One region of the Paenibacillus sp. GL_099_B genome, then DNA from elsewhere that is predicted to be linked to it. Evidence: riboswitches for the same ligand, from Rfam matches in the RefSeq annotation. Region 1 holds a riboswitch; the other holds the start of a gene.
What was found. A riboswitch is a leader RNA that binds a small molecule or an ion and turns the genes downstream of it on or off. The one in region 1 is predicted to bind FMN.
Positions count from the first base shown of each region.

Region 2: linked by a shared signal. The riboswitch ahead of ribD (bifunctional diaminohydroxyphosphoribosylaminopyrimidine deaminase/5-amino-6-(5-phosphoribosylamino)uracil reductase RibD) and the one ahead of AC3ITG_RS15850 (DMT family transporter) in region 1 are both predicted to bind FMN.

Region 1 is NZ_CM174430.1:3,467,294-3,473,707, reverse strand. It holds gene AC3ITG_RS15865 (amidohydrolase family protein) at 1-1,348, opposite strand, end outside; gene AC3ITG_RS15860 (CGNR zinc finger domain-containing protein) at 1,549-2,109, opposite strand; gene AC3ITG_RS15855 (DinB family protein) at 2,247-2,744, shown strand; FMN riboswitch at 2,828-2,981, shown strand; gene AC3ITG_RS15850 (DMT family transporter) at 3,126-4,106, shown strand; gene AC3ITG_RS15845 (amidase) at 4,243-5,748, shown strand; gene AC3ITG_RS15840 (DUF1989 domain-containing protein) at 5,887-6,414, shown strand, end outside.
Region 2 is NZ_CM174430.1:4,631,688-4,638,101, reverse strand. It holds gene AC3ITG_RS20990 (spore germination protein) at 1-1,403, shown strand, start outside; gene lysA (diaminopimelate decarboxylase) at 1,508-2,839, shown strand; gene AC3ITG_RS20980 (peptidylprolyl isomerase) at 3,062-3,493, shown strand; FMN riboswitch at 3,641-3,804, shown strand; gene ribD (bifunctional diaminohydroxyphosphoribosylaminopyrimidine deaminase/5-amino-6-(5-phosphoribosylamino)uracil reductase RibD) at 4,163-5,266, shown strand; gene ribE (riboflavin synthase) at 5,307-5,975, shown strand; gene AC3ITG_RS20965 (bifunctional 3,4-dihydroxy-2-butanone-4-phosphate synthase/GTP cyclohydrolase II) at 6,027-6,414, shown strand, end outside.

The DNA.
Region 1 (6,414 bases):
ACATCCGATATTGAGATAGCAGATATTCCTTGCTTGCCAAAGCCTTCCGACGGACCTCGTTCAGATCGACATGCAGCAACCTGCCTTCGCGCTTCACCGGCCGACCTGCTACGAACACGGTATCCACATTGGATGGATTGGCAAATTGAACGACGGCTCCAACCGGATCATGCACCGGGAATAAGTTAAGGTCGGTGGTTCGGATCATAATCAGATCGGCTTCTTTACCTGGCGTAAGTGTGCCAATCTTCCGTTCAAGTCCAAGAGCCTTCGCCCCAGCAGAAGTTGCGAATCTCAACACTTGACTGGATTGCAGATTAAGCTCACCAGGCATTTCACCCTGCAGCAAAAGTTGTTCATTTTCCCGAGAACGTTCAGCTTGAAGTGCAAATTTCATCTGGGAGAACATATCCCCACCTGTTGATGTTACAACATCGACTCCGAGCGTTGGAGTTCCTCCATTTTCCAGGAAGTACCCCGTTGCCGGATACCCGTGCCCCATCATCATCTCTACTTCCGGTGTGACAGACAGTGAGGCGCCGCTATCGGCCAACATTTTATACTCATCCGTATCCATCGTATTTCCGTGTACGACGTTCAGACCTGGACTCAGTAAACCAGCCTCATACATTTTACTTATCGAACGATCTACAGATCCCCAGCTTCCAAAGCCAACATGCATGGAACATATCGCTTCCAGCTCTTGGGCAAGCTGAATTTCCTTCACCGTGGTATCCCAATGGCTGAACTCCGGACCACGAATAGCAAGGCCGAACGTAAGCAGCTGATCCCGTGAAGAAAAATACTGTTCCTTGACTCTTCTCACATCATTCGAATACGTAAGCTGGCTCTCTCTGTTCCAGTAGGGCGTCTCACCCGGTACACCATAAGCGAAAACCGACCGAATACCCGCATCCTGAAGTCCGCGAATCAGTTCATCCGTGTGCTCCGGTGAATACGGCATACTCCAGTCAAGTACCGTGGTCACTCCTGCATTAAGCGCTTCCAAAGAACCGAGCAAATTGGCGATATAGCTGTCTTGTGGCCGGAGTTTACTTCCCATCGCTCCATAGTAGAGATTTTGTAGATAGATCGGCAGTGACCAGTTGGTTCCCGCTGTTTTTACAAGCGACTCCCACACATGCCGGTGCGTATCTACGAGTCCAGGGAGTATGATCATCTCCGATGCATCTATCACTTCTGCTTCAATACAACTCAGATCGGGCTGGATAGCAGTAATAAGAGAATCCTCAATGAGAACGTCCGCCCGTTTATACTGACCCACCGACGAATCCATAGACAATACACAACCATTTTTCAGTAGATAACTTGTCCCCACAAGACACATCTCCAATCATTGTTTTTTGTTGGATATACGCTTGAATCCCGGATGTTAATCTCTGATGAAATGACTAGCTGAAATATTTTAAGTATATAACCATTATATAGGACTACATGGGAAGATTCAATTTTGGATTTACCAAAATCTTATTGAATATTTCCTGTCTGTTGCAAAGTACAGAAAATCAAACTTTCTTTGTATACACCTTACTCTTGCTGCTGGTCCTTCTTCTGTTTTGCCCGAAACCTTCTAACCTTCATCAGATTACCACACATCTTGTCATCACAATATTTCTGGGTTCTACTGCGTGTATCGTCATAGAAAAACCAACGGCAATCCATATTGTCACAGATACGAATTCTTCCGCCATCCCCTTCAATTACTGTGATCGCAAAATCGGCTGCGACCTCTGCCATGACCTGCTGCCATTGAGTTCCTACAGGAATAAGTGAAATTTTCAGTCCCTCATCTCCAGCCTTCAGTCTTCTTATGACTTGACCTTCCTCCATCATGGCGTTAAGCCATTCCTGGTCTTTGTTCGATAATGGATTTCCGCCAGATAAACGAGTTGCAAGAGCCTGCAATTCATTTCTGAAGTTTCTCAAGGCTCCCTCCTCTTCAGATGAAGCAGGTATAGATGCGTTCAGTTGCCATTGTTTAATGAATGCTTGCTGCCATTCGGCTTTGCCAAGCCTGTCCTCAGAACGATCTCCGCCACGCCAGTCATGGTAATCACTGTTTACAAAATCAGTCCATAGTCTATCCATACGTACCTCCGCTAAATTGTAACGATCTAAAACGAAAAAAGATAGTTACATTTATTCATGTTTGGGTTATATTAATTGTAACCACATTTAAGTGCTTTAGCTAGTTACCATGAATTTATTTTAGGGAGGAAAAATCAATGACTACAACAGCAACAGAACTATTGCTCATTCAGAAAGATGACACTTGGGATCAATGTAACTGGATTGTGCCTTTATCCAAGGCACTCGAAGGACTGACTGCTGAACAGGCAGCCTGGGTTCCATCATCCGGTGGATTAAGCATCTGGCAGTTGGTCAACCATATGTATTATTATAATCAACGCTTGCTGAGTCGCATTCAGCGTACAACACCATCCGGTACACCTGCCGAAAACAATGAATCTACCTTCGGAGATCCGGGCGACCCTTCTGATAGCACTGGCTGGAGTACACTTATGCAAAATACAACACAATTAGCCGGACAGCTTCGTCATCAGCTTGCTTCATTAGAAGAATCCGATCTTGAAGCCCCTTTCATGGATACGGATGAAAAATGGGCACATGAACTTGCCCGCTGGGTACTCCACGATGCGTATCATGCAGGACAGATTGTATTACTACGCAGACAACAGGGAAGCTGGAATATCATATTCTAAAAAAACACTTGAACTGCTAGCGCTTACAGGAATAAGATGGACTTATTAATGTTACAGCTTGTTCAATACACAATATAATTGAATAGGATCTTCGGGGTAGGGTGCAATTCCCAACCGGCGGTGATGTTCTTAAAGAACCAGCCCGCGACTCGCTGTTTGACCAGACTTTGGACATTCAGCGACTGACTTGGTGTGACTCCAAGGCCGACGGTACAGTCCGGATGAGAGAAGATCAACACATTAACATGCCGTTACGGAAAGGCTTATTTTCGTACGACATGTCAATGATTGAGCCCCCGTTTATTTGGTGTATACCAAAACGGGGGCTTTTGTCGATTTTGCCAACTGAAGATTCCGTGTTCTGACGAAGGAGTCCTGAATATGGAAAAGACCCAAACTGCATCAACGGTTTACCGTAAGGAACGAAGCAATACCGGATTCTGGCTCGTCGTGCTCGGCGCCGCCCTTTGGGGCGTAGATCCATTGTTCCGTATCATTTTGCTCAAAACGATGACCTCCACTCAGATTGTGCTTGTGGAACATATTATTGTCAGCCTTGTGGCGATTCCCGTGCTGTGGAAGTTTCGGGCGGATCTGAAAAACCTGCGTGCACGCCACTGGATTGCCGTGATCTTTATCTCCTGGGGAGGATCTGCTCTCGCCACGGTATTATTCACACTTGCGCTTACACATAACGATCCCAACACCGTCTTATTGTTGCAAAAGATGCAGCCGCTATTTGCGATTGTTCTGGCTAAGCTTCTGCTGAAAGAAACATTGCCTCGCCGCTTCGGTGGACTGTTTATCATTGCACTTGCAGGAACATACCTGCTCACGTTCGGATTCACCCTTCCCCTTGGCAACTGGGACAATTGGGTTCATGCAGGCAGCCTGTTATCGCTGGGTGCAGCTGCATTGTGGGGCGGTTCAACGGTTATGGGGCGGCTGATGCTGGGGCAAACCCGTTATGAAACGGTCACCTCTCTGCGCTTTGTCGTAGCCTTGCCACTGCTGATCTTTATGACGTGGAACGAAGGTGCTGCCTGGACATTCCCTTCCGCTACAGGTGAACAGGCGGCTGTAGCACTTAATATTCTGGGTCAGGCATTACTGCCAGGGTTACTGAGTCTTCTGTTATATTACAAAGGTCTCTCTTCCACCAAGGCCTCAGTTGCAACGCTCGCAGAACTGAGCTTCCCGATGGCCGGTGTACTGGTAAACTGGATTGCATTCCGTACATTAATTACATGGGAGCAACTGGTGGGCTTCATCCTCATCTGGATTGCCCTATTCGCCATCTCCAAACAGCAAGAACGCTCAGCGAGTCCGGCTGACGGTGCACCAAAGCTTCGTACGGATTGAATTTTATATAAAAGCAAATCAATTAAGGCACTGGACATCCTTTGAGATGTACAGTGCCTTTTGTCTTTTCACTATTCCGGTGGTACGATGACATATGGAATAGTAGATCAAGTCAATTTAGAGAGGAACGATTATCATGTCTTCATCTTCATCATTTTCATATACATCTTACGATGCCATAGGCTTGGCTGAATTGGTTCGCGCACGGGAGATATCTCCTGTCGAATTGCTGGAAGCGGCGTATGCACGCCTGGAAGAAGTGAACCCGCAGCTTAATGCGGTCATTCGTACATATGAAACACGTGCACGTCAGGAAGCGGGTATGGTTCGCCCGGGAGAGCAGCCCTTTGCCGGCGTGCCCTTGTTATTGAAAGATATCTCCCAAGCCCTGGAGGGTGAAATTCTCACCTCGGGTTCACGTCTTCTCAGTGAACATCGTGCACTGCGGAATTCCAATTTCGTTTCGCGTCTGCGCGATGCAGGCTTCATTATCATTGGACATACCAATACGCCGGAATTTGGCCTGAAAAATATTACTGAGCCCCGTCTTCACGGTGCAAGTCGAAATCCATGGAATACGAATCACTCACCAGGTGGTTCAAGTGGAGGTGCCGCTGCCGCAGTAGCCTCGGGTGTTGTACCCCTTGCGGGAGCCAGTGACGGTGGCGGTTCAATCCGAATCCCTGCTTCATTCAGCGGCTTGTTCGGACTCAAGCCTACACGTGGACGGACACCCGTTGGACCGGGGGTTGGTCGTCAGTGGCAAGGTGCTTCGATTGATTTTGCCTTGTCCCGTTCCGTTCGCGACAGCGCTGCTTTACTGGATACACTGCAAGTGATTCAACCCGAAGCTGCGTTTCATGCTCCCCTCTTTCCAGGCAGCTACCTGGCTGATATGCACTATCCTCATCAACGCAAACTGAAAGTCGCTTACACAACAGCTTCTCCTGTAGGTACACCTGTGAGTGACGAAGCCAAAGAAGCTGTATATAAGATGGTTCGCTGGCTGGAAGAACAGGGTCATGAGGTTGAAGAAAAGCTGAGTCCAGTTAATGGTGTCAAACTGATGGAGAACTATTACATGATGAACAGCGGCGAAATGGCGGCGATGATCTCTTCCATGGAACGTTCTATGGGCAGATCTTTAACATCTGATGACATGGAGATCGAGTCCTGGGTTCTGGCTGAAGCGGGTAAAAAAGTATCTGCTGCCGAATTCGTACATAGTCTGGCCGAATGGGATGTTGCCGCAGCCCAGATGTCCACATTGTTTGAACGGTATGATTTTTATGTCACACCCGTCAATGCTTTTCCAGCACCCAAGATCGGAGAATTGACACCTCATGATGAACAAATTCAGCATCTGATGCGTATTAGCGATTTGGACAAGATCCAGCAGCAACAGTTGATTTATGAGATGTTTGAACCAAGTCTTACCTACACTCCGTTCACTCAGCTCGCAAATCTGACGGGTCAACCAGCCATGAGTGTTCCTGTGCATCTGACTCCTGAAGGCCTGCCCATGGGTGTACAAATTATGGCAACGAAAGGCCGTGAAGACTGGTTGCTTCATCTGGCTGGTCAGCTGGAAACATCCGAACTTTGGGTCGGCATGAAAGGCAATCCACTCTTTCCAGTATAAATGCATTCCCTTTTTCACGTATCTCAGCAATCTTACGTACAGCGTATCCTTCAGAGTCATCTGTTGCATTACTCAATAGTGAATGAAAGTAATGTCATCTCCGCATACTGAGTTTAAAAAACATCGGGGGAAATACGGATGAATTCAACGAAAACCCATAAGCAGTCTATTCATATTCCTGCCAAAACAGGTTACGCTCTTAGAGTGAAGAAAGGTTCGTTGATCCGTGTTACCGATTTGGAGGGGCAGCAAGTGGTCGATTTTGTTGCTTACGATGCGCAAAATATCAATAATCGGCTTGATCCCGGTGTAACACTCGATGTCCTGCGAACATACAGGATTAAACCGGGACAATGCCTGTATTCTAACCGTTATGAACCTCTCATTTCCATTGTCCAAGAAACTGTAGGCATTCATGATTTTTTCAATTCGGCCTGTCGTCCAGAGATGTATGAGGTCTTATATGATAAAAAAGATCATCCCAGTTGTTATCATAATCTGAATACAGCCTTGGAACCTTTCGGCATCGCTCCCCCAGATCAGCATTATCCCTTCAACCTATTTATGAATTCCGTTGTAGATGGCGAGGGGAAAATTGATGTTATCGCACCCGAATCGAGCGCTGGTGACTATGTGGAAATGGAAGCTTTGATGGATCTGATCATC
Region 2 (6,414 bases), 1.2 Mb from region 1:
AGATGGTCTTGGGCGGCAAACACGTTGGATTGTTGCTGCTAACTGGATTTGCGAAGGATGAGATTCTGCTTGAAGTGTTAAAAAGGTTAACCTATCTTACACCGGAGCAAGTGTCCGGACATGCGTTGAAGTCGTATTTCGAATGTTACATTCCTCATATTCAAGTTGAGCGAGTGGAGAAAATGAGCGCCGTTATCAACAAGGTCCTCACAGGCATGAGTGCCATGTTTGTCGAAGGGGATCGTTCCGTTATTATTATGGATACCCGTAGCTATCCGGTACGTTCCCCAGAGGAACCTTCGCTGGAGAGAGTGGTGCGTGGTTCAAGAGACGGATTCACGGAGACACTTCTGACCAACGTGGCGTTAGTGCGCCGAAGAATACGGGACCCAGGATTAAAGTTTGAAATTATGCAGGTCGGACGGAGATCTCAAACGGATGTCTGTGTTGTATACATTGACGATATCGTGGACAAGGTTCAGGTGGATTCCGTTCGTGAAAAAATTAAACGAGTAAATATCGACGGTATCCCTGCTGCCGATAAGCAGCTTGAAGAAGCGATTATTAACAAGGGCTGGCACCCATATCCGTTGGTTCGTTATTCGGAACGACCGGATGTGACAGCTTCCCATCTGATGGACGGACGGGTTGTTGTTTTTGTAGACACTTCACCCAGTGTGATGATTCTGCCCACGACCTTTTTTGATCTGTGTGAGCATGCGGAAGAGAACAGACAGACCGCCTTTATGGGAACCTATCTGCGCTGGGTACGATTTGGGGGTATTCTGATTTCGCTTTTCCTGTTGCCGCTGTGGTTGTTGATGGTTATTGACCCTGCCATTAAGCCAGCAGGAATGGAGTTCATCGGTCCTCACGAGAATGCCCAGCTTCCGCTGATTCTGCAGTTCCTGCTTATTGAATTCGGGGTCGATTTATTGCGGATGGCAGCAGTCCATACCCCGACGCCACTCGCTTCGGCCATGGGTTTGATTGCAGCCATTTTGGTCGGGGATATCGCCGTGAAAACAGGCTATTTTGTGAATGAAGTTGTACTTTACATGGCGATTGCCGCGATAGGTATGTTTGCAACACCCAGTTATGAGCTTGGTTTGGCGAATCGATTGGTCAGGTTGTTTTTGTTGGTTGCTGTGGCGATATTCAAGGTTCCCGGCTTCGTTGTTGGGACGACGTTCATTATAGTGGCGCTTACCTTGCATCGCTCCTACAACTCTTCTTATCTCTGGCCATTCATACCGTTTAATGCAAAGGCTTTGGGTAACTTTTTGTTCCGTTTGCCACTGTTGGAAAATAAAAAACGTCCTTCAATCAACAAAACGCGTGACAATACCAAAATGGATGAAGACCCGGATGGTGAACTGCAAAAAAGTAAAAAACACAAATGATCTGCCGAAAAATCCATTCTTCTCATTTTCTAATTTGATATACTGGTGTAAAATCATTGGAATAACAGTTGTTCCAGTATATAAAAAAGTGAGGAATGCAGATTATGTATTTACATGGTACAAGTAAAATAAATGCACAGGGACATCTGGAAATTGGCGGAGTCGATACAACCGACTTGAAAGAACAATTTGGAACTCCCCTGTATGTTGTGGACGAGCAATTGGTTCGTGAGCGCTGCAGAGAGTACATGGAAGCGTTCCGTGCTTCAGGCCTGGGTTTCCAGGTTGCTTATGCAAGTAAAGCATTCTGCGTAATGGCAATGTGTGCCCTTGCTGCGGAAGAAGGACTTTCCCTGGATGTTGTATCCGATGGTGAATTGTTCACGGCACTGCAAGCCGGGTTCCCGGCAGAGCGTATTCATTTCCACGGCAACAACAAAACGCTGGAAGAGATCGAAATGGCGCTTGATGCAGAGATTGGCTGCTTTGTTGTGGATAACTTCAATGAATTGCACTTGCTGCAAGCTGTAGCCGCAGACAAAAATCGCAAAGTTAACATTTTGCTGCGTGTGACGCCTGGTGTTGAAGCGCATACGCATGAATATATCTCGACAGGACAAACGGATTCCAAATTTGGATTCGATATCGGAAACGGAACGGCATTTGAAGCCATTGAATTGGCTTCCAAGCAGTCGAACTTAGTTTTACTCGGTGTGCATTCACACATCGGATCACAAATTTTTGAAGTTGAAGGATTCCAAATGGCAGTTCAACGCGTTGCTGAGTTTGCAGCAGATGTGTATGAGCGTCTTAACGTGGCATTCAAAGTGGTTAATCTGGGCGGTGGCTTCGGTATCCGCTATATTGATGGAGATACACCGCTTGAAGTTTCACAATACGTGAAAGCCATCACGGATGCGGTGAAAAATCACTTTGCTCAAATCGGCTATGCTGTGCCTGAGATCTGGGTTGAACCAGGCCGCAGCATCGTAGGTGAAGCAGGAACAACGCTCTACACTGTTGGAACAAGCAAAGATATTCCAGGAGTTCGTAAATACGTAGCTGTGGATGGTGGAATGACAGACAATCCGCGTCCAGCACTGTATGAGTCGAAATATGAAGCTGTATTGGCAAACCGTGCAAATGAGGCTGCTCAGGAAACGGTATCTGTTGCTGGTAAATGTTGTGAGAGCGGCGATATGCTGATTTGGGATCTGGACCTGCCTAAAGTGCAAAGTGGCGATCTGCTCGCAGTAGCTTGCACAGGCGCGTACAACTACTCCATGGCAAGCAACTACAACCGGATTCGTCGTCCGGCAGTTGTATTTGTCAAAGACGGTCAAGGGGATGTTGTCGTACGCCGTGAGACGTATCAGGACATTATCCAGAATGATCTGGTGCCTGAACGCATTGCTAAACAGCCGGTTACCCGTTAATTTAAGGACATCTAGCTGAGCTCTATATGAAGAAGACAAAAAAGGACACTCCTTTTTTGTCTTCTTTTGCATCTTTAGGGCTGGATTTTGAAAAAATCTTGCTGATTATTTTGCGATCAATCCATTTTCGGTGTACACTAAGAAAAGTGCTTTAAAGCTTGGCCCAGGGTCATGCGTTCTGGCACCATTAACGATGGTCAATACGAAAGGAGTCATTTACATATGGCGAAACAAGCGAAAATCAAAATGGCAAACGGCGGAGAAGTTGTAATCGATTTGTTCGATCAAGAAGCTCCAAACACAGTAGCAAACTTTGAGAAACTGGCTAACTCCGGTTTCTACAACGGTCTTGTATTCCACCGTGTTATTCCGGGCTTTGTAGCTCAAGGCGGATGCCCTAACGGTTCCGGTGCAGGCGGTCCTGGTTACACAATCAACTGTGAAATCAACCCGAACAAACATGAGCGTGGAACATTGGCTATGGCACATGCAGGCCGTAACACAGGCGGAAGCCAGTTCTACATCTGCTACCAACCGCAACCACATTTGGATGGACAACATACTGTATTTGGTAAAGTAACCAAAGGTATGGAGTTCGTGGACGCTTTCGAAGGTAAAGACAAAATGGAGACTGTTGAAGTTGTAGAAGCTTAATCAGTATTTCCGTATGCAGCCGTTTCGCCATTGGCGAAGCGGTTTTTTATTACACTTAAGCTTATTAAAAGTTAGTATGTGACAAAAAGGAACAAAAAACAATTGATTTTTTGGCATTAAAGTGCTAACATCCAATTAATAACGCAACGAATCCTTCAGGGCAGGGTGTAATTCCCTACCGGCGGTGATGCAGTATGTGAGGATATCTATCCAGCATTGATGCAAAGTCCGTGACCCGTCTGCCTCTGGCAGATGGCTGATCTGGTGTAATTCCAGAACCGACAGTATAGTCTGGATGGGAGAAGGAGAGGGTGCAGTCCTTACGGGCCGCATTCCGCAGAAGTGTTGCTGTACAGTTTTTGACGAATTCATTTCCTGTGCAGGGAGAAATCCGGTTACTTCCGGCAATCTTCATACATATGCCACATCATAGAAGCTCTTTACCTGTAATTGAAGTTCATTAAGGTATGTGTCTGCTTTCACTTGCCTGAAATGAAGTTTTGGGCGATGTGTTGTTGGCACTGTATCAATAGTACTGCTGGTGACACATGTCTCTCATCATCCCCATCGAACGGTTTGTTCGACGGGGATTTTTTATTGGATATGGAACATGCCTCTCTGTTGGAAGGGAGGTATATAACTAAGATTTTAACCGTGGGGTGAACGGACTTGGAAATGATTAATGATGAATTTTATATGGCGCTGGCACTGGATATGGCAGAGCGGGCACAAGGACAGACCGGAATCAATCCGGTAGTAGGTTGTGTCGTGGTAAAAGAAGGACGTATCGTGGGCCTCGGAAGTCATCTCAAACGCGGAACCGGTCATGCAGAGGTTCATGCGCTGAACATGGCAGGCAGTGATGCTGAAGGCAGTACAGTGTACGTTACGCTCGAACCCTGTAGTCATTATGGAAAGACCCCACCATGCAGCGAACGTCTCATTCATGAGAAAGTGAAACGTGTCGTCGTATGTTGCGAAGATCCGAATCCGCAAGTCTCCGGCAGAGGTATCAGCATGCTGCGTCAACAAGGGATCGAAGTTGAGGTTGGAGTGTTGCGCGAGCGCGGAAGACGGATGAACGAGAAATTCATTAAATACATCACAACAGGTCTCCCCTTTGTAACTTTAAAGACGGCCTCTACACTGGATGGCAAAATCGCTACGCGTAGCGGTGACAGCAAATGGATCTCTAACGAGTCAGCTCGCGAGATCGTACACGCGCTTCGCCATCGCCATCAAGGAATTATGGTTGGTGTGGAAACGGTCATTGCAGACAATCCCGAACTCACGACTCGCTTGCAAGTGGAAGGGATCAGCCCGGTACGAATCGTGGTCGATTCCAAGCTACGTCTGCCTGTAGGCGCCAAAATGGTCAAGGATGGCCTTGCCCCAACCTGGGTGCTTACAACGGATGAGGCGAGCCCTGAAGCGGCTGAGCGGCTAGAAGCCTATGGGGTGGAGATTATACGTTGTGGTCCAGGACCACGTGTTGATCTACTGAGTGCACTCAGCAAGCTCGGTGAGCGTGAGATTGGTTCGATTCTGCTTGAAGGCGGGGGCACACTGAATGGGTCCATGCTGGAAGCACGGTTGGTAGATCGGCTGCTCATGTTCATTGCTCCGAAAATTGTCGGAGGATACGAAACACCAGGCAGTTTCCGCTTTGAGGGTGTAGAGCGCATGAGTCAGGCGATTCAATTACATCAGCTGGAAATTGAGCAAGTTGGAGATAATATCAGCATTGGCGGAATTCCGGTTTGGCCTGAATAAATGAATTAACGATAACGAAATAAATAAAGGAGGCGGTAGCATGTTTACCGGTTTGGTGGAAGAAGTCGGTCAGATCCGGCGGATAGGTCGGAAAGGCGAAGCGATGGTCCTGAATATCGGAGCTTCCGCCATCATGAACGACTTGAAGATTGGCGATAGTGTGGCTGTAAACGGGGTATGCTTAACTGCGACAACCCTGGAGGGTGGCGGATTTACTGCCGATGTGATGCCCGAGACATATCGACATACCAATCTTAGTCAATTGCAATCCGGCAGTAAAGTTAATCTGGAGCGAGCCATGCTGTCAGGTGGACGTTTTGGCGGGCATATCGTTCAGGGCCATGTCGATGGCACTGGGGTCATTGGCAGCATTACACGTGACCAGAATGCAATTGTTTTCGAGATCAAACCTGATGATACGCAGCTGTTCAAATATCTGATACCCAAAGGGTCTGTAACCCTGGACGGAATTAGTCTGACCGTTGTGCATTCTTCACAGACCGCATTTACTGTATCCATTATTCCACATACCATTGGTGAGACCGTATTAAATGTGAAAAAGACGGGAGATACCATCAATATTGAGTGTGATATTTTGGGCAAATATGTGGATCATCTGCTGCACTATGGTAAAGGACATCAGGAGACCGGTGCGGGCAAGCCGAGAAGTATCAGTGAGGATTTCCTCGCTAATCACGGATTTGCTTAACTAATTGAATAACCACAAATATAAATTGAAATGGAAACTGGAGGGGGACCTATGTCAGCAGAGCAATCCATTCTGAATCCTATTGAGGAAGCCATCTACGATCTTATGCAGGGTAAACCCGTCATTGTGGTGGATGATGAGGATCGGGAGAATGAAGGCGACTTTATCGCTTTGGCGGAAAAGGCTACACCTGAAGTGATCAATTTCATGATTACCGAAGGCAGAGGTCTGGTATGTGTTCCCATTACGCAGCAACGTGCCGATGAACTCAACCTGAAACCTATGGTTCAGCAAAATACGGACTTTCATGGGACGGCCTTTACCGTCTCTGTAGATCATAAAGATACCACAACGGGCATCTCGGCTCATGAACGCTCCATTACAGTTAAGGGTCTAATCGATCCCGAAGCGAAAAGCGGAGATTTCCGCAAGCCGGGCC